4 regions of the Rossellomorea sp. LJF3 genome follow, and region 1 is predicted to be linked to each of the others. Evidence: riboswitches for the same ligand, from Rfam matches in the RefSeq annotation. Region 1 holds a riboswitch; each other region holds the start of a gene.
The links. Region 1 has a riboswitch for S-adenosylmethionine ahead of V8G47_RS09230 (O-acetylhomoserine aminocarboxypropyltransferase/cysteine synthase family protein). Riboswitches for the same ligand answer to the same signal wherever they lie in the genome.
Positions count from the first base shown of each region.

Region 2: it holds a riboswitch for S-adenosylmethionine, as region 1 does, so the genes downstream of both, V8G47_RS17605 (Na+/H+ antiporter NhaC family protein) here and V8G47_RS09230 (O-acetylhomoserine aminocarboxypropyltransferase/cysteine synthase family protein) in region 1, are expected to answer to the same signal.
Region 3: it holds a riboswitch for S-adenosylmethionine, as region 1 does, so the genes downstream of both, metK (methionine adenosyltransferase) here and V8G47_RS09230 (O-acetylhomoserine aminocarboxypropyltransferase/cysteine synthase family protein) in region 1, are expected to answer to the same signal.
Region 4: it holds a riboswitch for S-adenosylmethionine, as region 1 does, so the genes downstream of both, V8G47_RS19460 (methionine biosynthesis PLP-dependent protein) here and V8G47_RS09230 (O-acetylhomoserine aminocarboxypropyltransferase/cysteine synthase family protein) in region 1, are expected to answer to the same signal.

Region 1 is NZ_JBANLY010000007.1:104,229-112,156, reverse strand. Features, by position in the region: gene V8G47_RS09260 (PDZ domain-containing protein) at 1-12, opposite strand, end outside; gene V8G47_RS09255 (alpha/beta fold hydrolase) at 341-1,369, opposite strand; gene V8G47_RS09250 (hypothetical protein) at 1,366-1,572, opposite strand; gene V8G47_RS09245 (glucose 1-dehydrogenase) at 1,585-2,346, opposite strand; gene V8G47_RS09240 (S41 family peptidase) at 2,498-3,955, opposite strand; gene metX (homoserine O-acetyltransferase MetX) at 4,119-5,192, opposite strand; gene V8G47_RS09230 (O-acetylhomoserine aminocarboxypropyltransferase/cysteine synthase family protein) at 5,257-6,552, opposite strand; SAM riboswitch class I at 6,859-6,977, opposite strand; gene V8G47_RS09225 (trans-sulfuration enzyme family protein) at 7,065-7,928, opposite strand, start outside.
Region 2 is NZ_JBANLY010000023.1:26,347-34,274, forward strand. Features, by position in the region: gene V8G47_RS17580 (alanine/glycine:cation symporter family protein) at 1-820, shown strand, start outside; gene cls (cardiolipin synthase) at 936-2,384, shown strand; gene V8G47_RS17590 (YpbS family protein) at 2,466-2,723, shown strand; gene V8G47_RS17595 (DUF2187 family protein) at 2,810-3,082, opposite strand; gene V8G47_RS17600 (MFS transporter) at 3,560-4,732, opposite strand; SAM riboswitch class I at 4,993-5,097, shown strand; gene V8G47_RS17605 (Na+/H+ antiporter NhaC family protein) at 5,180-6,499, shown strand; gene V8G47_RS17610 ((S)-benzoin forming benzil reductase) at 6,607-7,362, opposite strand; gene V8G47_RS17615 (divergent polysaccharide deacetylase family protein) at 7,488-7,928, opposite strand, start outside.
Region 3 is NZ_JBANLY010000016.1:46,190-54,117, reverse strand. Features, by position in the region: gene V8G47_RS15060 (GNAT family N-acetyltransferase) at 1-621, opposite strand, end outside; gene V8G47_RS15055 (lmo0937 family membrane protein) at 804-953, shown strand; gene pckA (phosphoenolpyruvate carboxykinase (ATP)) at 1,015-2,604, opposite strand; SAM riboswitch class I at 2,924-3,067, shown strand; gene metK (methionine adenosyltransferase) at 3,284-4,486, shown strand; gene V8G47_RS15040 (gamma carbonic anhydrase) at 4,601-5,116, opposite strand; gene V8G47_RS15035 (alpha/beta hydrolase) at 5,201-6,004, shown strand; gene V8G47_RS15030 (tetraprenyl-beta-curcumene synthase family protein) at 6,018-7,091, shown strand; gene V8G47_RS15025 (immune inhibitor A domain-containing protein) at 7,414-7,928, shown strand, end outside.
Region 4 is NZ_JBANLY010000032.1:1,254-9,181, forward strand. Features, by position in the region: gene metH (methionine synthase) at 1-2,320, opposite strand, end outside; gene V8G47_RS19450 (bifunctional homocysteine S-methyltransferase/methylenetetrahydrofolate reductase) at 2,301-4,151, opposite strand; gene metC (cystathionine beta-lyase) at 4,168-5,352, opposite strand; gene V8G47_RS19460 (methionine biosynthesis PLP-dependent protein) at 5,345-6,469, opposite strand; SAM riboswitch class I at 6,561-6,670, opposite strand; gene V8G47_RS19465 (zinc-dependent alcohol dehydrogenase) at 6,976-7,928, shown strand, end outside.

The DNA.
Region 1 (7,928 bases):
AAGCTCAATCAATATCCGTCACCACCTTTTCCAAGAAAATGTGCATTATCTACTATTTTATCAAAAGACGCTGTTAAAACCTATTGCTATTTTAATCAATCGTTTTACGATTCGATTTCATTTCCGACAGCATTCCGCATATTTTCCCGGGAAATGATGTCGATTGAAAGGGAATGGTATCACCGTTTGAAGAAAAAAGAGACGGTGGAAGTTCATCCCATCCGCCCCTATTCCTTATTGAAAATAAGATTTGATACACTCTTTAAAAACGAAAAAGGCAAAACCCATATAATCAAAAGGGGTATCGATTTCCCACTCCAGCATCACTTTTCCCCTCCTTTTATTGTGAATATTGATTCAGCCACTCTTTCAATTCGTTTGATATCCCGGATTTAATCAGACTTGCATGTCCTCCCTTTACCTCTACTGCTACCTTATTCGTGCTAGACACCAGTTCCAAGAGAGGCGTGCTGATCGAGGAAGGAACCAAGTGGTCGTATTGGGAAGAAATCAGATAAAGATTCGAATCGATTTTTTTCAAATCCACTTCTTTGCCGGCGAGTTCGAATTTCCTGGCCATCAGCACATTCTCTTTTACAAAATAGGTGATAATGTCACGACCCATGGCTCCGGTCAAGGAAATATGGTCATTGGTCCACTGATTGAACCGAAGCCAGTAATGGGCATAGTCTGGATCGTAGGCTTTATTTAATAGCGACAAATAGGGAGAATAGTAAATGGGGGAAGTCATTGCCCTCATCCCGTAACGGATCATGGGGGCCGGTATGAGGTCGATTCTTTCCATGATACCCGTGAGATCGATTTCGTCTTTCTTCAAAGCCTGTACCCAATTGTGATAAGCGGGGACTCTATCAAAGTTAATCGGCGTGACAAAAAGAAGCAGGTTTCTTATCAGGAAAGGGTTTAAAGCGGCATAGATGACAGCCAGCGTCCCCCCTAAGCAAAATCCGCAAAGGGACAGCTGGTCTTTCCCACTATGTTGAAGGGCCTTCTTTATGCACGGGTCCACATAGTGAGCCAGATACTCCGCCACTCCTGTTCCTTTCTCTTCCACTACAGGCTCCCCAAAATCAAGAAGATAAACGTCGTATCCTTCTTGAAGAAATTTCCCTATCAGGCTGTGTTCCTTTGTCAAATCAAGGATAGATGGCTTGTTAATATGTGAATATAGTAAGAACACAGGAATATGCCCGTTTTTATTTACAGGGGCATAGTGCCACAATCTACTATTATGGTTCGTCCAGATCTCTTTCCTTGGAAAATTCGGCTGCCACTCACTATCATCTTGCAACGTTTCGACGAAACCCTTCCAACGGGCTCGTTCTTTTTGTTCTATCTCTTTTTTCATGTATTCACTTCCATTCTTTCTTCATTCAGCGTCTGTAAGAGTGAAAGAAGTTGAATGAATTCCAGTACGGTTAGGAATAATTCCAGCCATCGTTTGACGGCCGCAACCACTTCCGGTTCATCCAGTTTCCCTACAATCCACTGATTCAACTCATACTCCACACTCATCCCGATTTTTTTCAGTTCCTCATAAAATTGATCCATGTTTCCCCCTCCTTATACCTGTGCCCGGATGCCGCCATCCACGACTAAGATGTGACCGTTTATATAGTCAGAAGCAGCAGAGGAAAGGAAGATGGCGACACCGTTCAGGTCCTCCCCCTGGCCAAATCGCCTTGCAGGTATATGATGCTTGATCACGTTCCCCTGACTAGCAAAAAGTTCCTTCGTGATTTTGGTTGGAAAGAAACCCGGAGCGATGGCATTCACCTGGATATTATGCGGTGCAAGTTTCACTGCGAGATCCTTTGTGAATGTCATGACTGCACCCTTGCTCGTATTATAGGGAACCGTATCCATGAGCATGGGGTTCGTCCCGCCAAATCCCGTAACGGACGCGATGTTAATGATTTTCCCTGCTTTTTGCCTGATCATGATCCGGGACACTTCCTGGGAAAATAAAAAAGCCCCCTTTACATTGACATCCATCACCTTGTCCCACTTATCTTCAGGGATGTCAGCAAAAGGACCGGCCCAGGACGTCCCGCTATTATTGATCAATACATCGATTCTTCCAAACTCTTTCATCACCGTTTCGACTACATGTATGACATCCGCTTTCTGCGTAACATCACAAGGAATGGCGAGTGACCGTACACCTGAACCAATCAACGTGTCCTTCACTTCTTCACACGCCGACTGGTTTCTCGAACAGATCACCACATGAGCACCAGCCCTCCCCAATGCAAGGGCCATCTCTTTCCCAAGGCCCCGCCCACCGCCTGTGACGATGGCGACTTTATCTTTAACTGAGAACATTCTATCAATCTCCTTTCTAGTAAATGGAAGGTCATTATTATAATAGATAGATTGAGAGAATAAGTGCGGATTCTCCGCTCCATTGAGTCGAAATTGAATCAAATGTCCCCACAAAAAAAGAGACCTCTCATGAAAGAGAGATCTCTGATCTTTACTGATCCTTATTGGCCGTACGTTTTATATACTCCAAGGCTGCCTGCAGCTGCAAATCGTTCTTTTCATCCTGCACAGCTTCAAATATTTCTTCCTGCAGTCTTTCGCCGGTTTTGGCATCAATGATTCCCGTGACGTCGAGGCTTTCCTGAATCTGAAAATCCTTTACGGCTTTAGCGGTTTTCTTACTGAAATAACCATCGACCCGATCAAGGGAGAAGCCTAAACCTTGAAGCATTTCCTGGGCGTTTTTCACCTGTTCATTGTTCATGCCTACTTCCATTGGTTTTTCCACTTGAAGAGGGTGGGCATAGAAGTAGGATGGCTGTCTGACCGGGATATCCGGTTTGATTCCCTTTTTATGAATCCAATTCCCGTTCGGCGTCAGCCATTTGAACATGGTGAGCTTGATATTGCTTCCGTCTCCCATCGGCACTGCCTGCTGAACGGTCCCTTTTCCGAAGCTCTTCGTCCCGATCAGCGGATATCCTTCCGCCTCACTAAGGGCCCCTGCAAGGATCTCAGATGCCGATGCACTGCCCTCATCGATCAGCACCACCACCGGGTACGCTTTTCTTTCCTTACTGTTGGAGAAGGATTTCAGCACCTCTCCGCTTCGTTCCTGGATTTGCACATACGGTTTTTTCTCGGTGACGAACTGTTTGAGGATGTCTTCCACACTGGAAAGGAGACCACCCGGGTTACCCCTCACGTCAAGAACCAATCCTTCTACCTTTTTCTTCTCGAGTTCTGCCAGCTGCTTTTTAAAATCGACGGCGGTATTTTCCGAGAAGGTCGTAATTTGGATGTAGCCCGTCTTCTTCCCATCAACTTCCTTCACATCGGAGATCACCGTTTCAACAGGGATATCGTCCCTCTTTACGGACACTTCGATCGGATCTGAAAGACCCTCTCTCGTAATCTCCAATTTCACTTCCGTACCCTTCTTCCCTCTGATCTTCAACGTGGCTTCATAAAGGTCAAGCCCGTCAATGCTATTCCCATCCACTTTGATGATGCGGTCATTCGGTTTCAGACCGGCTTTCTCAGCAGGTGAATTTTTAAAAGGAGCCACGATGACCAGTTTCCCGTCCATGATCGTGACCTCTGCCCCGATCCCTTCAAAGGAAGAATCCAACGCGTCATTGAATTGAGAAGCGGTCTCCGCATTCATGTACACCGAATACGGATCATCCAAGGTCTTCAGCATCCCCTGGATCGCTCCTTCCACGAGCTGTCCCTTGTCTACATCCTGAAAAAACTTGTCACTGATTAAATCATACGCGACTTCCACCTTGTGAAGCTTATCATTCAGCTCCCCTTTGCCGTTAAACTGGGCAAGCTCGTCCCCGGACCCGGAACTGCCCGTCCACTCCAAGCCGCCATACATTCCTCCTGCACCGATCAACATGCTAATGATGATGGTGATGATGAGCTTTCTGCCCGTCCACTCCATATATTCCCCTCCAGCTTGTCGTTTGTTTATGATATGGATGAGAGCAGCGTACGCATTCCCATCCAACGAAAAAAGACACCACACAAAAACGCGCTTAGGCGGTGCGATGTCTTTGCTTATCTAACTATATGCCGGAGGGGGACGAGTTATGATTGGCAGTGGATTATTTCATGCCCGTCACGATTTTCTGATCTTGATGATTTTTAAGATGAGAAGAGATGATCCCTCCCCATTTCTCAAATTCCACGAGAAACCCGTCATGACCGAATGCTGTCGGGATAAAGTAATGTTCACCTTTAGGAGCTTGTATGGTGAATTCCTTTAAATAGTGGGGAGAATAAATCAAATCACCCTCATAGCTGATCGAGACCAGCTCGCACGGATAGGAATCGGCGACCACTTCCGTACCTCCCCTCCCCCTTCCGATATCATGGGTATTCATCGCTTTAAGGAGGGTAAGATAGCTGTTCGGATCAAATCTCTTTCCGAGTTTCTTTCCTTGATAATCAAGATAGCTTTCTACATTGTATTGCTCATTCGTCCTCTCCCGCTGAAAGCGCCGGTCAAACAATTCCTGTGTACGATAGGTCACCATTCCGACCATCCTGGCAATCTCAAGCCCTTTTAAAATGGCCCCATGGGGATAGTGGCCATTTTGAAAATCGGGATCCCCTTCAATCGCTGTGATCCCGATATGATTGAACGCGAGACCGTAATCATTTAATGCCGGTGAGACGGCGAGGGCGAATACCTTGTTGATATAGGAAGGATAGAGAGCCCCCCATTCAAGCGCCTGCATTCCTCCCAGCGAGCCGCCGATCACCGCTTCGATGTGGTCGACGGACAGCTGTTGGAGTGCTTCATATTGGGCGTGGACCATGTCCCGTATGGTAATGTGCGGGAAATCCGGTCCGTATCGTCCTCCTGTTTCCGGATTTGTGGACGTCGGTCCCGTACTCCCTTCACATCCCCCTAACACATTGAAAGCAATCACATTGTATAGATCGGTATCAATGTATGAACCGGGGCCGATCAGTCCATCCCACCAGCCCCGATCCTCACTCGTTCCTTTCACAATATGGGTTCCGGTGAGGGCATGGCAAACAAGGATGACGGGGCCTTCTTTATTGCCGGTCCGTTCATAGGCCAGACTTACATTCTGCAACGTGGTGCCTGACTCTAATGTGAGGGATGGGATGGTAATGGAGCTTACTTCGTATGAGTATGAATTCTCCATTCCTCCACCTCCTTTTTTTGGTGTTGGTTGGGGTGTCGGGGCACCCCGGTGAAACCTGTACCTTTTATACCCGGGACGTTTCCAACGCCACTTCAATCGCATGATCCAGATCCTCGATCAAATCCTTCGCAGATTCCAATCCGACGGAAAGTCTTACAAGATCCTCGGTTACACCTGTGGCACGGATTTCCTCATCGTTCAATTGCTGATGCGTCGTGGACGCTGGATGGATGATCAGCGACTTCGCATCCCCTACATTGGCAACATGGGACCAGAGGGAAATGTTGTCTACGACTTTACGTCCTGAGTCCCTGCCCCCTTTGATTCCAAAGACGACGATGGAACCTGCTCCATTTTTCAAATATTTTTGAGCAAGAGCGTAGGACGGATGCTGCGGCAGACCCGGATAAGAAACCCAGGCAACTCCACTGTGCTGATCTAAGTGTTCCGCAATCTTCAAGGCATTCTCCGTGTGACGTTCGATGCGGAGATGGAGGGTTTCCAGCCCCTGCAACAGCAGAAATGCGTTTTGTGGACTTAAGCACGCCCCGAGATCCCGAAGCAGCTGCACCCTTAACTTTGTGATGAAAGCGGCGGCCCCCACATCCTGTGCGTAGCGAAGTCCATTATAGCTTCTATCTTCTTCGGTGAATCCAGGGAACTTCTCATGATTCCAATCAAACTTCCCACCGTCGATGACCACTCCACCGATGGCCGTACCATGGCCGCCGATCCATTTCGTTGCAGAGTGGATGACGATGTCCGCTCCCCACTCGATCGGCTTGCACACATATGGTGTGGCAAATGTGTTATCGATGATGAGCGGGATATGATGGTCGTGTGCCACTTTCGCAACCGACTCGATGTCCAGGACGTGGAGGCTCGGATTTCCGATCGTCTCGGCGAATACCGCTTTCGTTTTCGGCGTAATCGCCTTTCGGAAGTTCTCCGGATCAGTCGGATCGACGAAATGAACCTTGATTCCGTATTTCGGAAGAGTCGTAGAGAATAAATTATACGTCCCACCGTACAGATTGGTGGCTGCCACGATCTCATCCCCTGCCCCGGCTATATTCAGGATGGAAAGAGAAATGGCGGCCATCCCGGATGATACACCCAGGGCTCCGATTCCCCCTTCTAAAAGGGCGAGGCGCTTCTCGAGAACGTCAACGGTCGGGTTCATGATGCGGGTGTAGATGTTTCCCGGTTCTTCAAGGGCGAATAGCTTTGCGGCGTGGTCGCTGTTGTCGAACACGTAGGATGTCGTTTGATAGATGGGTACCGCTCTTGAGCCTGTAGCTGGGTCAGGCTCCTGGCCGCCGTGAAGAAGAAGTGTGTCGAAATCGAATGATTTTGTCATTTGGAATTCCTCCTAGAGTTTTTTAGTTTTTGGATTGGTGTGGTTGGTTGGTTGAGTTCAGCTGCTGAATTGAATGGTTTTTTTCAGCAGTTGAATTTGTGAAGAATTTCAGCTGCTGATTTACAGGATGATTTCAGCTGCTGATTTACAGGATGATTTCACCTGCTGATTTTTCACAGAATATCAGCTGCTGAATATATCCAAACATTCTCCTGCTGAACCCCCATGCAAAAGCCTAAGAAGCCAGAAGAGGATAAAATAAAAAACCCTCTTCCTAAGAAGAGGGTCTAATTGAATAGGGTCCTCCTCTTATCTTTCAGGCAGATCGCCTGCAGGAATTAGCACCTTTTCATGCGACGCATAGTGCGTACATGAAGGTTGCCGGGTTTCATCGGGCCTAGTCCCTCCACCTCTCTGGATAAGAGCATTTAGTTGTCAATGTGAAAATTCATGCGTTGAGATGAATTATAAAGGGTAACCAGCCTCAACGTCAAGACCATTTTCAGAATTTTTTATTTTTTAACAGAAGCTGTAATCGCCTCGTTAAATTGAGAAACGATATCTTCCCCATCCTCGATACCTAACGATATGCGCACCACATGGGTGTTGATGCCGAGTTTTTCCTGTGCTTCTTTCGGAAGGGCACGATGAGAGGTTCCAAGCGGATAGGAAACCGTTGTTTCCACTCCTGCCAGGGACGGAATGATCTTGATCCATCCAAGGGACTTGAAGAATGTGCTGATGTCGCAGCTGGCATCGAGTTCGATGGTGACAATCGCGCCATTTCCTTTTTCGGATAAATCAGTTGGATAATAGACCCTCTTCACCTGCTCATTTGTGCGCAGTTCATCTGCAAGGATTCCCGCGTTCTGAGCCTGTGTCCCGAGCCGGAGTGCCAATGTTTTCGCCCCTCGGCATGTGAGCCAAGCTTCAAATGGACTTAAGTTGGAACCGATGTTGACGACCTTTTCCCTTGCCTTTTTCACAAGCTCTTCTTTTCCGACCACGACTCCTGCTGTGATATCGCTATGCCCGCCGATATACTTCGTAGCGCTGTGAGCGACCAAATCGACCCCTTCGAGGAAGGGCTGACGCAGAAATGGAGTGGCGAATGTATTGTCGATCATCGTTTTCAGATTGTACTTTTCGGCAAGAGCTACCATTCTAGCAATATCCTCTACTCGCATAAATGGATTGGTCACCGTCTCACTGTAGAGAAGTTTCGTCTCGGGAGTGAGGGCTTCCTCGATTTCTTCCTCACTCGTAAAATCAACGAATGATGTGGAAATGCCGAATGATTTCAGCTCTTCTTTCAGCATGTGGAAAGTGCCTCCGTATAAATCCTCCGCTGCGATAATATGGTCTCCCGCCTGGAC
Region 2 (7,928 bases), on a different contig from region 1:
AGCCAACTTTTCATCTTTCATAGTACCGATCATGGCAGGCTTTTATATTGTACTCGCTCTATTTGTAGTCATTACGAATATTACTGAAATGCCCGGCGTCATCGCCATGATTTTCAAGAGTGCCTTCGGCTTTGAACAAGTCGTCGGTGGGGGTATTGGAGCTGCGATTATGAATGGCGTAAAGCGTGGGCTGTTCTCCAATGAAGCCGGAATGGGTAGTGCACCGAATGCGGCGGCTACGGCATCGGTTTCCCACCCTGTCAAGCAGGGGTTCATCCAGGCATTGGGGGTATTCTTTGATACGATTCTCGTCTGTTCCGCGACGGCGTTTATCATATTAACGTCCGACGCCTACGGTTCCGGTTTGACGGGAATCGAACTATCTCAAGCAGCCATGTCTGAACATTTTAATTCATGGGCAGGAATCTTTCTGGCGATTGCCATCTTTACCTTTGCCTTCAGTTCCATCATTGGGAGTTATTATTATGGTGAAGCCAATCTCCCATTCATTAATAAAAGCAAGACCGGCCTTCTGATCTACCGCTTCATTGCACTGGGCATGGTGATCTTCGGGTCTGTCGCAAGTCTTGATATCGTCTGGAGCCTGGCTGACTTTTCAATGGCCTTGATGGCCCTTACGAACTTGGCTGCCATCGGTATCCTGGCACCGATTGCCTTTAAAGCTTTGGACAACTATATGACGCAGCGTCGTCAAGGATTGGACCCTGTGTTCTATGCCGATGACATTCCTGGTTTAAAGAATGTCGAATGCTGGCCAAAGCGCCAAAGTGACATGCCTAAAAAAGCAGTAAATGAATAATTATCCTTACACTAAAGAGCAGGAGCAGGTCCCTGCTCTTTTTTCTTGTCATTTTTTTCTATACCATTCTCAGGTATACTATTGATAGAAAGTTAGTCAAAGGAGCCATAACATGATGAGTATCCTATCTGCTCTACTGGGGGTATTATTTTTTCTTAACCTGATCCTCGCCGCTGTTATCATATTCTTAGAGCGGAAAGATGCGGGAGCGACCTGGGCCTGGCTGATGGTGTTGTTCTTCATTCCATTTCTGGGGTTCATCCTCTATTTGATATTCGGGCAAAACTTGAGCAGGAAAAGGTTATTTGACTGGGAGGATATGAAGAAGATCGGAATCGAAGGCTTGATTCACAATCAGATTCAATCATTGAAGGAACATCGTTTTCCTTTTAAAAATGAAATCGCCTTTCGTTATCAGGATCTTATTTATATGCATCTGATCAATAATGAGGCTCTACTGACCCAGGATAATAAGGTCACCTTTTATACACACGGAGAAGATAAGTTTGAAGCGCTGTTAAAAGACATCGAGTCAGCAGATGATCATATTCATATACAATATTATATTTTCAAGAAAGACCAGTTAGGTAAGCGCATCTTGAATGAGCTCACGGAAAAAGCGAAAGAAGGCGTTAAGGTCAGGGTCCTATACGATGAAATGGGGTCCAGGCGGACGAGGCGGGGATTCTTTAAAGACCTCCTCTCTGCCGGTGGTGAGGTGGAAGTGTTTTTCCCTTCGAAGATCCCCTTTATCAACCTCCGCTTAAACTATCGTAATCACAGGAAGCTTGTGATCATTGATGGAAAAGTTGGCTATGTAGGCGGCTTTAATATCGGGGATGAATACCTGGGCTTGAACCCCAAGTTCGGTTATTGGCGGGATACCCACCTCAGAATCACCGGCAGCTCTGCCCTCGCCATGCAGACACGGTTCATCCTCGATTGGAATCAGGCCAGCCGATCGAAGAAGATCGCCTATGATCTGCGATACTTTCCCCCGCCTTCTTTCACGGGGGATGCAGGGGTTCAGATTGTCACATGCGGCCCCGACTCGGAATGGGAGCAGATAAAAAACGGATATATCAAAATGATTTCATCAGCCAAGGAATCCATCTACATCCAGACCCCATACTTCATTCCAGACGTCAGTCTCCTCGATTCTTTGAGGATTGCTTCTCTTACAGGGGTGGATGTCCGGATCATGATCCCGAATAAACCGGACCATCTATTTGTCTATTGGGCGACATATTCCTATATCGGGGAGCTCCTGAAAGCCGGAGCGAAGATTTATATTTATGATAATGGATTTATACATGCCAAAACCATTGTCGTCGATGAGGTCATTTCTTCTGTCGGTACAGCCAATATCGATGTACGAAGCTTTCGTTTAAACTTCGAGGTCAATGCCTTTTTATATGATCAGCCACTCTCTGAAAATTTGGGGGTTGTGTTTAGAAACGACATTGAAAAGAGCAGGGAATTAACATTGGAAGACTATCATCAAAGGCCTTTGACGATCAAAGTGAAGGAATCCATATCAAGGCTGTTGTCCCCCATCTTATAGAAGGATGATTGGACATTGCCATCTGTGGATAGATAAAGGCATAATAGACTTATTGCGAAGGAAAAAGAGAGGAATGAGACCATGAGTGTGCACAAAGAAATTTCCAAGCATTCCAACATGCAAAATCAGCTTGTTCAGCAATTTATGATACTGGATGAGCGCAGAGAAAAAGCGATTGATGAAGCTGTTCAGCTTTGTTCTGCCGGAAAACCTTTTACAACGGATCAAATTAATCAAGTAACGAATGAAATCAATGCCCTGGCAAGACGTGGGGTAGTTCCGCAAAGAAAGCTTGTGACAACGGAAATGGTTGAGGAATATGTCGCGAGACTAAAATAAGCTGCACAACATAAATAACCCTGATTCGTCTACAACCATTTTGATGGTTAGGCCGTTTCAGGGTTACTTTATTGGAAGGCTGATATTTAGGCTTTTAATGCGCTATTCCACCCATCATAAACAAATACAGGCTGTGTATCGTTTTCTGCTCGCTCTGTCACTACATAGTTTTTATGTGCTACGACAGTTTGATCATCGGGTAAGTCCAGTTTCTTCGCAATTTCCCTATCCATTTTGACGATGACGGTATTTTCTCTCAAGGTCGTGACGACACCATTGATGACATGTTTCTTTCTTTTAAATTGAATCGTATCCCCAAGGTTTGCATTCTCTTTTGAGTAAACGAATGTATTTTCCATTTTAAAGTCCCCTTTTTAGTTAAAGTGATTGTTCTCTTTTTAATTGAAAGAATTTTCTAATAATATTATTTTAACTTGTATTTATATAAATTTCAATGAATGACTTATCCTTTTTGTACCACAATTACATTAAGTCAAAACCTTTTGATGTATTTTTTCAAAATCTTTTAAAGCCAAAGCGATGCCTGGCTGATTTTCGCTCCAGGTGCTCGCTTTCCGCGGGGCGTGAGTTGAGCCTCCTCGGGCTTTGCCCTGTGGGGTCTCAACTTTCCTGCATTTCCCGCAGGAGTCGAGCACCTTCCGCTACAATCATCGTCAAAGTGAAGTTTAAAAACTTATTTAGCAGTGCCTTTTAAGATAACCACTTTCAAAGTAAAATCATTTCTCTTATATACTTATACATCCCAAAAGGAAAATCCTTCCTTTTTATTAATTCATATAAAAAACAGGCACCCGTTGGTAGCGGATGCCTGTTTTTTAGTAAGCTAATGCATTCTTTTTTTCTTCCTTCATTAGGACGAAGCAGAGGAAGATGCCAAGGAGTGACAGGACTGCGAAGAAGAGGTATACCGTGTAAATGGAATAGGTTTCATAGATGAAACCTCCCACGAAGGTACTGAACCAATTCCCGAGGCCATTTCCGATGGCGGAATAGACGGTGACGGCAGTAGCTGTAATATGTGCCGGCGTGATTTCTTTAATGTAGCGGAGCCCCGCAGGAATGAATAATCCGATGGCAAGACCCTGCATCACTGCTGAAGAATAGACCAGCCATAAACTTGGTTCTGTGAAGTAAAAAAGCCAGCGGATCATGGATGCAGCCCCTGCCAGCGCAGCTACGGACAAGAGACCGAACTTATCAATCCACCCTCCAGCGATTCTCATAAACGGGACTTCTGATAGGACGGCAATCAGAAATGCGAGACCAATTCCGGCGTACGTACCACCTGAATCTTCCACGAATAATCCGAAATAAACGTTGTTGGCTAAATTCGGGCCGAACACCAGGAACGTGACGGCCAGAAAGATAAGAAATTTCTTCATCGTGAATAATTCCTTCATCCCGGCTTTTAGATCAAGCTTAGCTGCCGCTCTCTCTTTAGGAAAGCGGAAGGATAGGAAACCGGAAAGTACCAGACAGATAAAGAAGGAGTAGAAAATGATCGTGGGTCCGATGAATCCTTCTGAAAGCCTCCCCATGATGAACACGGCAATCCCGAATCCCAATGAGCCGAACAGACGAATATTTCCGTAGTTATAACGGACTTTACTTGTATACTTCAAGCTGATGCTGTCGGATACGGGGATGATGGCGCTTTGGAAGATCGCAACTAAAATCGCGACTACCAGCAATCCATAGTAAACATCCATGAATAAATAACCAAGGGCAAAGATCCCTGCAACTAAGGAAGTTAATCCTAACACGACGGTTGGCTTATTGGTTGTGTCACTGACCATCCCCCATATCGGCTGAAAGAAAATCATCATGATCGGGCCGACGGACATGATGGTTCCGATCTGATACCCATTTAACCCCACACTTTCACTTAAGTATACACTGAGTAAAGGATATAAACTTCCAACCCCGAAGAAGGTTAATAGATAAAACCCTTGTAACGTAAAAATTTGATTTCGCACATTTCTTTCCACTACCGTATCCCCCAAGATGTTTTTTGTCTATCTTATAGTAGACCTTGACCGTTCAATTGTCTATGAATTTATGCCTTTTTATGGATAAAGTCTCGCGTTTTATAAAGCATGCCTTGATACGGTAATCTCCCCCCGCTTTTGATTGATCCAGCAACGGCAGCCAGGTTCATCGTTTTATTTCCAATAAATTACCGTTTGACTTTTTCGATTAAACCCATTAAAGTATGGAAGTATATTTTAAATGAACTGAATAACATATCTTCTTATCCAGAGAGACGGAGGGACTGGCCCTTTGATGTCTCGGCAGCGGACTTATAATGAGTGCTGTGCCACATCCAGCAAGCGTAATGCTTGAAAGATAAGAGGAGTGTTTCGTTTGAATGAAACCTCTTCTTATGTTGGAAGAGGTTTTTTTATTTGATATCACACGACAAAGGAGTGTTTGGCATGAACCAAGAAAAAGGTAATTTACTGGCTTTATTGCCCTTGATCATATTTGTTTCACTGTTCCTTGGAGCGGGGATCCTTTCAGGAGATTTTTATGCATTCCCTGTTCTCGTATCTATCATCATTGCAGCGGTTGTAGCCCTGGCGATGAATCGAAAAGAATCGTTAACCTCTAAGGTTGAACGGTTCGCAAAAGGTGCCGGGCACCCGGATATTATGATCATGGTCTTTATCTTCCTATTAGCCGGCGCGTTTTCCGGTGTAGCAGAAAAGATGGGGGCCGTTGATTCAACCGTCAACTTTGCCCTATCCGTGCTTCCTGGTAATCTAATCATTGTTGGATTATTCATCATCGCCGCTTTCATTTCCCTATCAATGGGGACATCCATGGGGACGATCGCAGCACTTGCCCCGATCGGAGTGGGCATCAGCTCAGGAGCAGACATTTCCATGCCTCTTGCTATGGCCACCGTCATCGGGGGAGCGATGTTCGGGGATAATTTATCGTTCATCTCGGATACAACGATTGCAGCCGTACGCACACAGAAAACGGAAATGAAGGACAAGTTCAAGGTGAACTTCTTCATTGTATTACCCGCAGCCATCATCACTATGGTCACCCTTTTTGTCCTTACCATGGGGACTCCATCATCCGTCGACGCAGGAAGCTTCGATTGGGTTAAAATCATCCCTTACCTCGGAGTCATCATTGGGGCCCTTGCAGGATTGAACGTATTTGTCGTTTTAATAGGCGGGATTGTGTTGGCAGGGGTTATCGGATTTATGGATGGAAGCTTTACCCCATCGAGTTACTTTGGCAGTGTTGCCGACGGGATGACGGGCATGGCAGAGATTGTGATCCTTTCCATCCTGATAGGCGGAGTCGTCGAACTCATTCGTCATAATGGTGGGATTCAAGCGATCCTTTACCATGCCACACGTAAGATTAAATCTCCTCAGGGAGCACAGCTTGCTACAGCAGGCTTGGTCAGTTCGACGAATCTTTGCACAGCCAATAACACGATTTCCATTATCATCGCAGGACCACTGGCCAAAACGCTTAGCGATCAGTATGGCGTAGATGCCCGTAAGTCAGCCAGTATCCTCGATATTTTCTCTTGTGCCGTTCAAGGGTTGATCCCATACGGTGCACAGGCACTGTTAGTGGCGGAAGTAGCCGGCATATCACCTGTCAGCATCATCCCTTATGCCTTCTACCCTGTCCTGATTGCCGTTTGCGGACTGGTTGCGATTCAATTCGCCCTTCCGAAGTTCACCCGGAGAACCGCTTCAGATGGAGATCCGGTCCGTTCTTCTTAATTTTATTTGAAAAGAGACAAATCTGTCTGGGTTTGTCTCTTTTTATGTCCGGATTTTTCAAACACCATTAAAAAAGCAGACCCCGCTTTCCGGAATCTGCTCTCTTCTTATAACAAATCATTCACATGATACAGTTTGCCACTTTCTATATCGGTTTTGGTGATGAGATTCACCAGTGCATCCGCTACCGTGTCCGTGCTGCGCAGCATCCCCTCTTCTTTGTAGCGCTGGAACGATTCAACCTCGGCAAAGGCTTCTTTGGAGGACGAGCGGATTTCCCCCTGCATATCCGTATCCATCACTCCCGGACTGAAAGCGATGACCTGATGACGGCTATGCGTATTTGAAAGTTCAAGGCTAACTGTTTCAGTCAGCATATTGATCCCCGCCTTAGTCGCGCAATACGTACTCCAGCCATAAACGGGACGGCTTCCCGCTCCTGAACTGATGTTGATCATGATCATCTTCGATTCAGAGCCTTTGGCTGCCTTGAGCAATTCATTGGTGGCGATCATAGGTGAAAGGAGATTGACGTGCACACTCGTTTCCAATGCGTTATTTTCCACTTCACCCGACGTATTGATCGGTGTCACCACGCCGGCATTTTGAACGACATATATCGTCTCGGCTTCAGATCCAAATACCTTTGTCCCTACTTCACGGAAAACCGCTTCAGTTTGTCCTGATTGAGATAGATCGCAGGGAAAGAATTCATACGATACTTCTTTTTCCTGTGCAAGCTTTTGTAAGCTGTCATTATCCGAACGGGATATATTGAGAATGCCGATGCCTTTTTCAATAAAGAGCCTGGCGACGGACTCCCCTAATCCCCTTGTTGCTCCTGTCACGATTGCGTAATCCATTTCGAATCATCTCCTTCTTACCTACTGATTATAAAGGAGAGTTTCCTTTCCTCAAAAAATTAAGCATCGATTAACAGATTATTTCCACATTTTCATTTTTTAATGTTCATTAAAAAAGCACACCATCAAGGCATGCTCTCATCAATCAAATGATATTCTGGAATGAGATCGGACAGTGGCACGATCGATGCTTTTTTCTCATAAAGGGGAAGAAATTCTTTTAACATGGTGGCCACCTTCATGCCTGTAACCCCAACATGCCCGATCGCGATGGTTGCTTCATCACGATCCAATGCCTTTGAAAGGAGTCTCGCCTGCTTCCCGATGTGCTGAATGGTGTAGATGTCATCAAAGAATAATTCGTTTTCAAGATATGGCACGCCCATTTCCTTTGCAAGCTTCGGAATGACACTCTTTCCTGTTGTTTTACTATCCAGATAAAATAAACCCCTTTCCTTGCATATACCGAGGACAATCCTCATGACCCGCTCATCGGCGGTTGCCTTCGATCCCATATGATGATTGACTCCCACTGCATAAGGAACCTCTTCCAGGGCTTGCTCCAC
Region 3 (7,928 bases), on a different contig from region 1:
AGGATGGGTGCATACGGCGACGATCATGGCGGACATGCTGTTCTCCGCCGTTGTGGAAGCGGAAGAAACGAACTTTCCGTCCTCTTCTACATAGTAACTGCGGGCAACACCCTTTTCCATCCCATGCTTTCTTTTCTCTACGGTAAAGTCTCCTCCGCTGAATTCCGGAATAGCGTTCAATAGCTCCACAAGTTGCGGTAAATCGGTTAAAGAAGCTTCTTTAACATGCGGCAGCTCCCGGTCTTCCATGGAGGAGGTATTGTCACATTTGGCATAATACATATGTCTTTTCGAGTTGATATCCCTGGATAAGAAGGGTTCAACTTCAGTGACAATCCGTTTTAATCCTGAAACGATGCTGTAGTCTTCTGTCTCGTTGATAATGGCGGCGAAGCCTTCTGCGTCAAATTCCCCCATGGAAAAGGGGATGAAGTTTTCCCGGTATTTGAGGAGGATCCCTCTGAGATTTCCTTCCTCATCAAAGTCTCCCCAAATCTTCTGGAAATCCTGTTCATACCCAAAGGCTTCGATGTCCCCGATGATGAACAAGTTCTCAGCAGGCTGCTGCTGAATGAGTTGCTGACATATAGCATGATCTTTCTCTGTAAGCTGTCTGATCATCTTTATTCCCCCTGTGAAATTTAATCATAATCATACCAAAATTAGTAATATTTAGTAAAGTGTTATTTTCTTTGGAATCATGATAAAAGAATAGGGAAATGGTAGTGGTTTTAAAATTCATCTTTTAGGGAAACTTATGATCAATAACAGTTTTTCTATAACAGTTCTAAGGAGGAGCACACATGCTTTGGACCATCATCGGAATCTTATTAGTTCTCTGGTTACTAGGATTGATCTTTAAAATCGGTGGAGCTGTCATCCACGTTCTACTGATCATCGCCGTTGTCGTATTCTTATTTAACAGAATCACCGGCCGCAAAAAAGGGCTATAACGATAACAAAGGTCCGTCCCTCAGATTTGAGGGACGGACCTTTGTATGTTAGTTACGTGATTTATTTAACGGACGGGCCGCCTTTTTGTTCGATGTCAGAAGGGACGTTCGAGAATTTCTTAAAGTTCTCGTTGAATTTGTGAGCAAGTTCTTTTGCTTTGACTTCATAAGCCGCTTCATTGGACCATGTCTTCTTAGGTTGAAGCACTTCGTCTGGAACACCAGGAACGTGAACCGGGATGTTCAGGCCGAAAATCTCGTCTGTTGCCGTTTCCACATTCGTAAGTTCACCCTCAAGGGCCGCCTGGATCATGGCGCGGGTGTAGGAAAGCTTCATGCGATTCCCCACTCCGTATTCTCCGCCGGTCCAACCCGTATTCACGAGGAATACCTGTGCATTGTGCTCATCGATCTTCTTCCCGAGCATTTCTGCGTAACGAGTGGCAGGAAGCGGAAGGAATGGAGATCCAAAGCAAGTTGAGAAAGTTGCTTGTGGTGAAGTGATTCCACGCTCCGTACCTGCAAGCTTCGAGGTATATCCACTTAAGAAATGATACATTGCCTGTTCTTTTGTCAGCTTGCTGATCGGAGGCAATACGCCGAAAGCATCAGCTGTTAAGAATACAATCGTATTTGGGTGTCCTGCGATACTTGGCTCCACGATGTTTTCCATCGCTTGAAGGGGGTAGGCAGCACGCGTGTTTTCTGTTAAAGTGTTATCATCATAATCCGCGATGCGGGACATATCATCCAGAACGACATTTTCCAGGACGGAACCGAAACGGATCGCATCAAAGATCTGAGGTTCTTTTTCACGTGTAAGCCCGATGCACTTAGCATAGCATCCGCCTTCGATATTGAATACGCCGTTCGGGGACCAACCGTGCTCATCATCACCGATCAAGCGGCGGTTTGGATCTGCGGATAAGGTGGTTTTCCCTGTACCGGACAATCCGAAGAACAATGCTACATCGCCTTCACGACCGACGTTCGAAGAGCAGTGCATGGAAAGGATGTCGGATTCAGGAAGTACATAGTTCATGACCGAGAAGATGGATTTCTTCATTTCACCGGCATATTCCGTACCGCCGATCAATACGATTCTTTTTTCAAATGAAACGATGATGAACGTTTCAGAGTGAGTGCCGTCGACTTCAGGATCAGCTTTGAAGTTAGGAGCTGAAATCACGGTGAATTCGGATTGATGATCTTTTAACTCTTCTGTTTGAGGACGGATGAATAATTGGTGGGCAAATAGATTATGCCAGGCGAACTCATTGATCACTTGAATCGGCAGTCTATGTTTTGGGTCGGCGCCTGCGAACCCTTTAAATGAGAAAACTTCTTCTTTTTCTTTTAAGTATGAGATGACCTTCGTATATAATTTATCGAATGATTCCGAAGAGATCGGTTGATTGACAGAACCCCACTCGATTTTATCCTTCGTCGTTGGTTCTTCCACAATAAATTTATCTTTAGGAGAGCGTCCTGTGTATTTACCAGTTTCTGCTCTGACTGCACCTGATGATGTTAAAACGCCTTCATTTCGCTGAAGGACCTTTTCGACTAGTTGAGAAACAGATAATTGTTCCTGAATGTTTTGACCGTTAAGTAATTCTGTTAATTCATTAGACATGCTCACTGAATTCATTAGAACCCTTCCTTTATATAAATTTATTTAATGGTATCGTTTTCTTCACAAAAATAGTATAACACAATCAAGCTATTAGTCTATACTATTTATTTAATTTTATAATGTGTCTTCATTTTGTCACATTTCTTGACCGAATAAAGCCTGTTTCTTCTTATTTATATGAAATGTATCATGCAATGTTTAGCCTCATTACCCCATTAGGTTATTTTGATGATGAAAAACAGGCTGAAATCATGAAATGAATGGTTAAACCTGTCATTCGAAAAAAAGTTGACACCACTTGTCCTAACCGTTATCATTGTTCCTTGAACGGATACTCTTATCCTGAGCTGGTGGAGGGAGCAGACCCTATGAAACCCAGCAACCTGCTAAATAGTGAATGGATCCATTTCTTTAATGAATCCGATTAAGCGAAGGTGCTAAACTGAGGCAAGGTCTCTAAAACCTTGAACGATAAGAGAGAAAAGGCGCGGCTATGATCTGAAACCTTTCCTCTGAAGCTTTTTTTCCTGAGGAAGGGTTTTTTCTGTTTATAGTGGACCACATGCACATAAATCATGATTTATTTATAAAAGAATCATGTTTACTTCATACTACTTAGGGAAATGAGTACCGTATCTGTTTACTGTTTTGTCAGAAGAATCGTTCTGACAAATATGCTTAAGGAGGAACCTTGATGTCAACTAAACGTCGTCTGTTTACATCTGAGTCCGTAACCGAAGGACATCCAGATAAAATTTGTGACCAAATCTCTGATTCAATTCTTGATGCAATTCTTACCAATGATCCAAATGCACGTGTAGCGTGTGAAACATCTGTCACAACGGGTCTTGTGCTCGTTGCCGGTGAAATCACTACGAATACGTATGTCGATATCCCGAAAATCGTTCGTGAAACGATCCGTGAAATTGGCTATACCCGTGCGAAATACGGCTTTGATGCTGAAACATGTGCGGTTTTGACTTCCATTGATGAGCAGTCTGCCGATATCGCTCAAGGTGTCGATCAGGCCCTTGAAGCCCGTGAAGGTCAAATGACGGATGAAGAAATCGATGCAATCGGTGCAGGTGACCAAGGGTTGATGTTCGGATTCGCTTGTAATGAAACGAAAGAGCTTATGCCTCTTCCGATTTCCCTTGCACACAAAATTTCCCGTCGCTTAACGGAAGTACGTAAAGAAGAAATCCTTCCTTACCTTCGTCCGGATGGAAAAACACAAGTAACCGTTGAATACGATGAAAACGATAAGCCGGTCCGCATCGACACGATCGTTATCTCGACTCAGCATCACCCGGAAGTGACGCTTGAGCAAATCCAGCGCAACCTGAAAGAATATGTCATCGATCCGGTTGTACCGAAAGAACTGATCGATGAAGAAACGAAATACTTCATCAACCCGACTGGCCGCTTCGTAATCGGTGGACCACAAGGTGATGCAGGACTGACAGGACGTAAAATCATCGTTGACACATACGGCGGATACGCTCGTCACGGTGGCGGTGCCTTCTCTGGTAAGGATGCAACGAAAGTGGATCGTTCAGCGGCTTATGCAGCGCGCTATGTAGCGAAGAACATCGTGGCAGCAGGACTTGCTGAAAAATGTGAAGTTCAATTAGCGTATGCAATCGGTGTGGCGAAGCCCGTATCCATCTCCGTTGATACATTTGGAACAGGGAAAGTTTCAGAAGATGTATTAATTGACGTTGTGAGCAATAACTTTGACCTGCGTCCTGCAGGGATCATCAAGATGCTCGACCTTCGTCGTCCGATCTACAAGCAGACAGCTGCTTACGGACACTTCGGCCGCAACGACATCGATCTTCCTTGGGAACGCACGAACAAAGCGGATGCGTTGAAAGCAGAAGCATTAGGCGAATAAGGAAAGATAGAAGAGACCAACACTTTTTGGGGTGTTGGTCTTTTTTGATGATCATCACAAGAAAATCTTCCATGAGTATTCTCAAGGAGGATGGGGTATCCCAAGTATAGGAAGTTAAAACGGTTTGATGTTCTTATAATACTGTCCTTTTTCTGCGTATTCCCTTGAAATGCGCTTCATTTCACTGATATCGTGCTCATTGAGCTCCCTCACGACTTTTGCCGGTCGTCCGAACGCAAGGGTATTTGGCGGGATGACCTTCCCCTGGGGGACAAGGCTTCCGGCTCCGATGAACGCTCCTTCGCCGATTTCGGCATTATCGAGGATGATGGAACCCATGCCGATCAATGCCTTTTTCCTGATCTTGCAGCTATGTAAGATCACCCCATGTCCGACAGTCACTTCATCTTCAAGGATAAGAGGGTTATTTGGACTCTGATGAAGAATGGAGTTATCCTGTATATTTACTTTATCACCGATCTTAGTGGGAGCGACATCCCCCCTGATGACGGTGTTGAACCAGATACTCGATTCTTCACCGATCTCCACGTCCCCGGAGATGGTCACATAATCGGCGATGAATGCCGAATGTGCGATGATGGGTTTTTTATCGTAATATGGATAGAGCATTTTTTACTACCCCTTTCAATAATATTTATTATAATAATGGTAGCAGAATTCATTCATGGAGAGAACTACAAAGGAGGATTTGTCATGTGGAAATGGGAATCAGATCAAGAGGCAAAGGCAGTCATCGTCATCATTCATGGGGCGATGGAACATCACGGAAGATATGGTTGGCTCATTGAAATGTGGCGTGCTGCAGGCTTTCACGTCGTCATGGGTGACTTACCCGGTCAGGGAATGACGTCAAGAAGTCAAAGGGGCCATATCGATTCCTTTGATGAATACATCGTGGAAGTGAAGGACTGGGTCCAGGCAGCCTATCAATTCGAATTGCCTGTCTTTGTGATCGGTCATAGTATGGGCGGCCTTATCGCCATAAGACTCCTTCAGGAATCCCATGTGAACGTAGCGGGAGTCATTTTATCCTCGCCTTGTTTGGGACTGGTTACGACCCCGGCTAAACCGGTCGAGCTATTATCCCTCGGTTTAAATAAAATCGCTCCGATGGTGAAGTTCCCGTCAGGTTTGACCATCGATATGGCGACCCGGAACGCAGATGTCCGGGAAATCGACAGCAATGATACGCTCTATATCACGAAAGTGTCTGTCCGCTGGTACAGGGAGCTTGTACAGGCTATGAAGCAAGCATTTGCCAACCTGGAAAAAATGCCAGACGTCCCATTGCTTGTGATGCAGGCGGGTGATGATAAAATCGTCGAAAAAAAGACAGTGAAAAAATGGTTCAATGAGCTGTCATTATCTGAAATGCATTACAAAGAATGGCCAAAGTGCTATCATGAAATTTATAATGAACCTGAAAGAGAAGAGATCTATGAGTATTCTAAGATCTTCATTGAAAGTCGATTGAAAGCGCTGGGATACATTTTGTAAAAGAGGTGATGAAATGTCGATACCAAGTGATCCCTTTTCATTAATGACAAGAGTGTACCGCACCGTTTTTCCCATCGTGCATGAAGAATTGGACGGCTGGAAAAAGCGGGCGGAAAAGATACCCAATCAGGAACTGAGAAACCAGGCACTTGCGAGCATCCAGCATAAAACGTTCCATTGCGAGGGAGGATCGATCCTTTCCCTTCTGGCATTGGAGCATAAAGCAGATACGATCCGGTTCATCGTCGCGTATCAGACGATCAGCGATTACCTGGATAATCTGTGCGATCGCAGTGTTTCCCTTGATCCCGATGACTTTGCCCTCCTGCATCAGTCCATGAAGGATTCCTTGACGGTGGGGGCGGAACCCGTCAATTATTATGCATTAAGACGAGATCAGGATGATGGAGGATATCTCAGGGAACTGGTCCTGACCTGCCAATCCGTTCTAGGTAGCTTACGCCATTACGAAAGCATCAAGGATGATCTCCTGGAACTGTGTGAGTATTACTGTGATCTGCAGATACATAAACACGTGAAGAAAGAAGAGAGAGAGGGACGGCTTCAGGATTGGTTCGAAACCCATCGACCGAACCTGCCTGAAATGGACTGGTATGAGTTTTCCGCTTGTTCAGGTTCGACTCTTGGAATCTTCTGTTTGGTCTCTTATGCCAATCGAAGGGACTTCAAGCCGTCATATACAGAAAAAATCAAGCGGGGCTATTTCCCATACATTCAAGGATTACATATCCTTCTCGATTACTTCATCGATCAGGATGAGGACCGGGAAGGGGGAGATTTGAACTTCTGTTTCTACTATGAAAATGATGAGCATTTAAAGGAGCGACTCATCCATTTTCTGCAGAAGGCCGATGAACATACCCATGAGCTTCCCCATGCTCACTTTCACCGATTGATCAATAAAGGACTCATCGGAGTCTATTTGTCTGACGACAAAGCCAGTAAACAGGAGAGCGTCCAATCCTTCTCCAAGCAATTCATCGGAGAAGCCGGCTGGATCACCAAATTCTTCTACCTGAACGGGAAAATCTACCGCAAATGGAGAAACCGAAAAAAAACATCATAATAGACGAGCGAGGGACGGACCTCCGAAATACTTCGGAGGTCCGTCCCTTTTTCTGTCTGTTTTGCCCAACCAAAGTTGGACACAGTCACACAATAAGATACCAAATATACCATAATTATACATAAAAAATTTGTTGATTTTCCCGGTTTGGTGACAATAGTCCTTGTTTACTGTCGATGAGACATGGATCCTTTTAACTATATTCTTTTTATTTCGTAATACTAAATAACCAAATACTGTCTGAATATATTTACTTTTCAGAATAGTGGAGTATATTGTAGTTAGTGTAAAAATTTAGTACATAACTAAGGGGGAATCGTGCTTGAAATCACGTAAAGTATTATCCATGGCCATGGCCGCAGCACTTAGTGTAGGGGCATTTGCCGTACCTGCATCAGCTGCGACTGTTGGGCCTGAGAATGTGTTAGCAAAGCCAACGGTGAAATATGATCATAAACATGGAGGGGCGTTCGATTTAGGAATCGCGAACGATGAACGTCTGATCGAGATGCTGAAGAAAGAAGGAAAGATCAAGAAGAATGCTACTGCTGCAGAAGCTCAGAAGGGATTGCAGAAATTCCTGAAAGCGAAAGCGGAATCTGCTGAAAATCATCCAGGGGAACTTCAGGATGAGGTAGCGGAAACGAAGACCAAGCTGAAAAAAGAAATGAAGAAAAACGGCTTGAATCATGGTAAAGGAAATAAGCTTGGACATGCGAAAAAGAATAAACCTGACCCGGTTGAAGAAGAAGCATATGATGGTGAGAAACGAACAGATGAAGTATTGGTCCTTCTCGTTGATTATCCGGACAAGCCGCACAACACCATGACGGAAGA
Region 4 (7,928 bases), on a different contig from region 1:
CCAGGAGACCCGACAAACCTACGATGTCGGGCTTTTCTTCCCTTATGACTTGAATCAGTTCCTGTGGAGTAACTTTAATGCCTAAATCAATCACTTCATATCCATTATTACTGAGGATGATATCAACAAGATTTTTACCGATGTCATGAACATCCCCCTTAACCGTAGCCAAAATGACTTTGCCTTTGGAAGAGGAGCTTTCCATTTGTTCCATATATGGTTCCAGATGAGCGACGGACGCTTTCATGACCTCGGCACTCTGTAATACTTCGGCAACGATCAGCTGGTTATCATTAAATAATCTTCCAACTTCGCTCATTCCGGCCATAAGAGGACCATTGATGATATCCAGGGGAGCGTCATATTTTTCCAAAGCAATGTTTAAATCCGCTATCAACCCCTCTTTCGTGCCTTCCACTACATAATGAGCCAAACGTTCTTCTAAGGTCATTGTATTTACAGGAGCCTTTACTTCTTTCTTTTTTCCCCTATAAAATGCTGTGAATTCAGCAAGGGATTCATCCGTCGTTTCAAATAAAAGTTTCTCAGCCATTCGGACTTCTTCCTGGGGAATAGAGGCAAAGCGCTCTAACTTTTCCGTATTGACGATGGCATAGTCGAGTCCAGCCTTTGTACAGTGATAAAGATACACTGCATTGAGGACTTCCCTTCCGACAGGGGGCAGCCCGAATGAAACATTGCTGACGCCAAGTATATGAGGGCAATCAGGCAAGGCTTCTTTAATCTTCTTGATCCCTTCCACCGTACTATTGGCTGATCCTATATATTGCTGATCCCCCGTACCGACAGGGAATACGAGGGGGTCAAAGATGATGTCTTCAGAAGCTATCCCATATTTCTCCGTTAACAGTCTATGGGAACGAAGGGCAATGTCCACCTTTCGCTCAACAGATACACCCATTCCCTTCTCATCGATCGTCCCGACCACCACTGCCGCTCCGTAGGCTTTCATCAGTTTAGCGACCTTTGCAAATCTTTCTTCTCCATCTTCGAGATTAATTGAGTTAATGATCACTTTCCCTTGACAAAATTTCAAAGCGGCCTCAAGCACCTTCTCATCCGTCGAATCGATGACAAGTGGGACTTTTACTTTCTTTACAACTTCCTGAATAAAAACATTCATGTCCTCTACTTCTTCCCGGTCAGGGTCGGCAAGGCAGATATCGATCACCTGGGCACCGTTTTTCACCTGTGCCCTTGCAATCTCTGACGCTTCTTCTATCTTATTCTCAGCAATCAATCGTTTGAATTTACGTGAACCGATGACATTCGTCCGTTCTCCGACCAGAATCGGTCTTCTGTCTTCATCCTCGTAGATGAAAGCTTCAATACCCGACACCGCATGGGGATGAGACACATTCGGTGTACGGGGCTGGAATCCCTTCACCACCTCTGAAAGTGCACGAATATGCTCCGGTGTCGTCCCGCAGCACCCTCCTACAAGATTCAGCCAACCTTTCTCCGCGAAACCTTTCATCTTTATACTGAGGGAATCAGCTGTCTCATTATAATTCCCTTCTTCATCCGGGAGACCGGCATTCGGATAACAGCTTACATAGGTAGTGGCTAAATCCGATAATGACCGGACGTGGTCACGCATAAATTCAGGCCCCGTTGCACAGTTCAGGCCAACGACCAAAGGGTTTAAATGTTCAAGGGATAAATAAAATGATTCGATTGATTGTCCGGCGAGAGTAGTGCCCATTGGCTCAATGGTTCCGGATAACAAAATCGGGATTTCTTTCCCTCTGGATTCAAAAGCCGTTCGAATGCCCAGATTCGCGGCTTTTACATTTAAAGCATCCTGACTCGTTTCAAGTAATAGCACATCAACTCCTCCATCGAGAAGGCCTTCTGCTTGAACACGGTAGTTGTCTGCCAGTTCATCAAAGCTCACTCCCCCTGTTACGGATAACGTTTTCGTAGTGGGCCCAAGCGATCCCGCAACGAATCTTGGCCAGTCGGAAGTCGAGGCATCTTCTACTGCTTTCCTGGCGATTTCAGCTGCTACTTTGTTGATTTCATATGCTTTATACCCTAAATCATATTCGTCGAGAACGATGGGGGTTGCACCGAAGGTATTTGTTTCAATGACATCAGCCCCCGCTTTCAAATATTCCAGATGGATCTGATAGATTATCTCCGGCGCTGTCAATACAAGATTTTCATTACATCCTTCAAGTTCTTCCCCTCCGAAATCCTCCGGGGATAAATTTGCTTGTTGAAGCATCGTCCCCATTGCTCCATCAAGCACGAGTATTTTTTTTCTAAGCTGTTCTTCAAACAATGTGATGGCCATAGGGAACCTCTCTTTCAGTGTTGGTTTTCTCTTGTATATGATGAATCAGTTCAATGCTCATATCATATCTTACAAAAGGTGTGATCAGATAAATGCCATTAAACAGCTGGATTGCCGTATCCAACAAGTCTTTGGCTATCTCCATTCCGACTGCTCCAGCTATGACGGGATCATTTCCTGCTTCCTTCATTCTTCGTCTCGTTTCCTCCGGCACGTTGATTCCGGGTACTTCATGGTGAAGAAATTCTGCGTTTCTTGAGCTGATCAACGGCATAATTCCGATGAAGATCGGAACATCCAGATGCTTCGTCGCCTCATACACTTGGATCAGTTGTTCTTTCCCAAAGATCGGTTGAGAAATAAAATAGTCGGCTCCTGCTTTCTTTTTCTTTTCCAGCCTCTTTACAGAGGCGTCTAAATGACGGAAGTTCGGATTAAAGGCTGCCCCAACTGAAAATTGAGTCCGTTCCCGTAGTGATTTACCGGAAAACGATATCCCCTCATTATTCTGTTTAATAAGTTCAATAAGCTCCAGGGAAGAAAGGTCATATACAGATGCAGCACCGGGAAAATCCCCGATCTTGGCAGGATCACCCGTTATCGCTAATAGATTGTGTATCCCTAATGTGTGTAAGCCCATTAAATGGGATTGCAGTCCGATCAGGTTTCGATCCCTGCAAGTGATGTGAACGAGAGGTGTAAGATCGTATTTCGACTTCACCAGGCTCCCGATCGCGTCATTACTAATTCTCGGCGATGCGAGCGGATTGTCGGCAAGGGTGAGTGCGTCAATGCCGGCTTCCTTAAGTGCTGCCGCTCCTTGGAAGAACAGTTTCGTGTCGAGATGCTTGGGTGGATCTAGTTCAACGATGACCGTTTTCTTTTCTCTTACTTGCTCATGCAGCAAGCTTCCCCTGATGGATGGAGAAGATAACTGAACTACTTTTTTCTTTTTCACTTCTTTTTCCTTCACAGGCTCCCGGCTTTTCAATCTTGAAGCTACAGAACGAATGTGATCTGGTGTGGTTCCACAACATCCCCCAATGATTCTCGCACCCTGTAGACGCAATTCATTGCTGATATCACCAAAGTAATCAGGCTCAGCAGAGTAATAGAATCGACCTTCTTCATAGTTTGGGAGACTCGCGTTTGGATAGACAGATAGAAATGCCCTTTTCGGCAGGGGAACTTCCTCTAATGAATTCACCATATGAAATGGTCCCATCCGGCAATTGATGCCGACAACATCCGCCCCCAATAATTCCAATTGTTGAAGGGCATCTTTGATTTCCATTCCATTTTGAAGGACTCCTGTTTCATGAAGGGAAACCTGAGCAATGATAGGGATATCCGCTTCACGTTTGGCAATGTTCAGCACTGTGGTCAATTCCTCGAAATCATAATAGGTTTCCAGCAATATACCATCTACACCCTCCAATAATAAACAGTAAAGCTGTTCCCGAAAGCTTCTTTTGATCTCTTCGACTGACACATTTTGTCTAATGCCCCTGATTCCCCCGATCGTGCCGAGAATATAAGTGTTTTTACCGGCTGCTTTTCTTGCGAGACGCACAGCGGCTGTATTGATTTCCTTGACCGAATCCTCGAGACCGTATCTTGAAAGCTTTTGATAATTTGCCCCGTACGTATTGGTCTGTATAATATCTGCTCCGGCATCGATATACTCTTTATGGACTTTCAACACTTCATTTGGGTGAGAAAGATTCAGTTCTTCAAAGCATCTGTCCACTCCATATGAATACAACAATGTTCCAATTGCTCCATCTGCAATCAAGATTCTCTCTTTCAATGCTTCCAGCAACGGCTTCATGATCCTTCCTCCCCCTTTACAAATTGATCACGTTGTCTCGATTAATTTTTTGTATACTATCTAAACCGTTCTGAAGATCCTTAATTAATTCATCCGCGTTTTCAAGACCAACGGATAAGCGTAATAACCCATCTGTAATCCCTCTTCTCTCTCTTTCAGCTTTAGGCATAGAAGCATGTGACATTCTTGATGGATAGGATAAAATCGATTCGACAGCTCCTAAACTGACGGCGAATACGGGAATATTTACATGATTGATGAGTTGCTTCACTTCCTCTTCCCCTTTTAACCTGAAGGAAAGAACCGCTCCGGGACCCTCTGCCTGCCGGACTTGAATTTCACGACCGGGATGATAGCTTAAGCCAGGGTAATACACTTCTTTTACTTCCTTTCTGCCTTCTAGGAAGCTTGCAATCTTATAAGCCGACTCTGATGATTCCTTCAATCGGACGTGCAATGTTTTCAGCCCCCTTAATAGCAGCCAGCAATCCTGTACCCCGAGTACCGCACCAAACGAATTCTGCAGGAAAGCAAGCTTCTCCGCAACCTCTTCATTTCCCGTTACCGCAAGCCCCGCTAATACGTCACTGTGTCCGGCGAGAAACTTCGTCGCACTGTGCAGGACAACATCCACCCCGAGACTGATTGGCCTTTGCAGCAGTGGCGTCATGAATGTATTATCCAGAAATGTTAAACAGTCATTTGCCTTGGCAAGCTTCACGACCCCTTCAATATCCGTGATATTCAATAGGGGGTTCGAAGGGGTTTCCATATAAATCACCTTCGTATTGTGCTTAATTGCACAAGCCACCTCATGAAGGTCTTTCATATTCACAAAAGAGTATTCTATATCAAATTTAGTAAGGACTTCCGTAATCATCCTGTAGGTCCCCCCATATACCTCCTCAGAGACGAGTACGTGATCACCACTCGATAATAAAAGGAAGCTTGTTGAGATGGCCGCCATACCGGATGAAAAGGCAAAGCCCCTTAACCCGCCTTCTAATTCCGCTATCGTTTCTTCGACTGTTTCCCTTGTTGGATTCCCGGAACGGCTGTAGTCATATGTTCCATATTGATCAAAATCCTGTTGGTGGAAGGTTGTAGCATGATGAATCGGCGTAGAAACAGCTCCTGTCTCTTTATCAAATCCGCGGGAATGAATGAGTGACGTCTGAAGTGAAAAAGGTTTTTTACTCATACGTTAACACCTCTTTTTCCAATTGATGAAAAACATTCTCCAAGTCTTCGATCAGGTCATCGATAAATTCTATTCCTACAGAAAACCTGAGCAATCTGTTGCAGATGCCAAGTCTATTTCGTTCTTCTTCAGGAATGTCGGCATGGGTCTGGGTGGCGGGATAAGTGATAAAGCTTTCAACCCCTCCTAAACTTTCAGCAAACGTTATAATCTTCAGGTGTTGAAGGAAGGGACCGACCCATTCTTCCTTAGCAATGCGAAAGGAAAGCATGCCTCCTTTCCCCGGATACAAGACGTCCGCTACACAGTCATGCCCTGCTAGATACTGGGCTAATTTTCTTGCGTTCCTTTCATGCTGGGCCATTCTGAGACTAAGGGTCTTCATCCCTCTTATTAAGAGCCAACAATCAAATGGTGCAAGGACTGCACCGATTGAATTTTGAATGGTATAGATCCTTTCAGCCAAGTCCTCTGTGTTTACAATGACAACTCCAGCCAGAACGTCATTATGGCCCCCTAAGTATTTGGTAGCGCTGTGAATAACCAGGTCCGCTCCCTCTTTGAGCGGTTTTTGCAGAACTGGTGTATAGAAGGTATTATCGACGATTAAGAGCAATCCATTTGCCTTTGAAATGCCGGCAACCTCAGAAATACTTGCTTCGTTCATTAATGGATTGGTTGGTGTCTCAAGAAAAATAGCCTTTGTCCTCTGCGATATGTGATGTGCTATAGAATTAGTATCACTTGTATCAACAAAATGAAATTTGATATTATATTGAGCTTCATACTGAAGGAATAAGCGGTAGCTTCCTCCGTAAAGATCCTTGGATACAATCAATTCGTCCCCACATGAGAATAAACCAAGGATTGCCTGAATCGCAGCCATTCCCGAACTGAATGCAAATCCTCTATGCCCCTCTTCCAATTGAGCCAGTGTTTCTTCAAGGGTCGCCCTCGTTGGATTTCCTGTTCTCGTATAATCATAACCGGTTGGTTCACCGACCCCTTTATGTTCATATGCTGTCGAAAGATGAATGGGCAGGCTGACGGCACCAGTAGCTGGATCCTTCCGATTGCCTGCCTGGACAAGCAATGTATCAATATGTTTTTTCAACATTCTTCTCTCCTTTTCGTACCTAGAAAATGAAAAGGGGAAAAAACAAAAAACCTTCTTATGAAAATAAGAAGGTTTAATACGTTCGTTCTCCCTCTTATCGTCCAAGTTGACATCAACTTGCTGGAATTAGCACCATACCTGTAACTGTGGCTGGTTGCTGAGGTGTCTTCGGGCCAGTCCCTCTACCTCTCTTGATAAGAAACAATATGAAATTGTAAAGTGCTTTCCCATAACTTATACCAAACAGAGAAGACTGTCAATGAAAAGTAAGAATTTTAAATTAATTTTTTCATTTAATGAAATTCCCATCGTTGCGGACGCTTGAATAAACAGTGGTAATTAAATCCAATTAATATTGGTGAAGTGCTGTTTAAACAAGATTTTTATAACATGACTTCCTCCTCGGCTTATCGAGTTTCCTAAATCGGGTCGCCCTAATGTTTAACACACTCCAAAAGAGTTTAAACACATAGAAGAATCTTACAAAATTTACAGGAGTGATGATAGTGAAGGGTGTTACGTTCCAAGGAAAAGAAAAGATGGTCGTGAAAGAAGTAGCGAATCCAGAAATTCAGGTGAATACAGATATTATAGTAAGGATTACTGCAAGCGGAATTTGCGGTTCAGATTTACATTTATACAAAGGGGGAATAGAACCGGAACAAGATTATGTTGTGGGACATGAACCGATGGGTATCGTCGAAGAGGTCGGATCGGAAGTGAAAACCCTTAAAAAAGGGGATCGCGTTGTCATCCCTTTTAATATTGGCTGTGGGAAATGTTTTTTCTGTGAGAACCAAATGGAAAGCCAATGTGATGAATCCAATCCCCACGGAGAAGTTGGCGGTCTTTTCGGATTCACCGAAATGAATGGTGGATATCCAGGTGGTCAAGCTGAGTATCTGCGGGTACCATATGCAGACTTCACATCGTTTAAAGTCCCTGAATCAAGTCAGCTGGAGGATGAAAGTGTTCTCTTCCTTTCCGATGTTATACCCACTGCTTACTGGAGTGTAGAAAACAGTGGTGTGAAAAAAGGGGATACGGTCATAGTGTTAGGTAGCGGTCCAATTGGGTTGATGGCCCAGAAATTCGCTAAATTGAAAGGCGCCGAAAGAGTCATCGCTGTAGACCAGGTAGATCATAGACTTGCTCACGCTAAACGTACCAATCAAGCAGAAATATTTAACTTTCAAAATCATAGCGATATAGGGTCGCTCCTGCATGAAGAAACAAAAGGGGGAGCTGATGTTGTGATAGACTGTGTTGGAATGGATGGGACCGTTCAGCCAAATGAATCGTTCGGTTCTGACTTTGATAATCAATTTGGGACAATAAGTCCGATCAAGACAGCTTCAGAAGCGGTTCGGAAGTTCGGAACTGTTCAATTGACGGGTGTATATGCAACAGAAGCAAATCGATTTCCCTTAGGGGACTTTTTCAGCAGAAATGTTTCCAT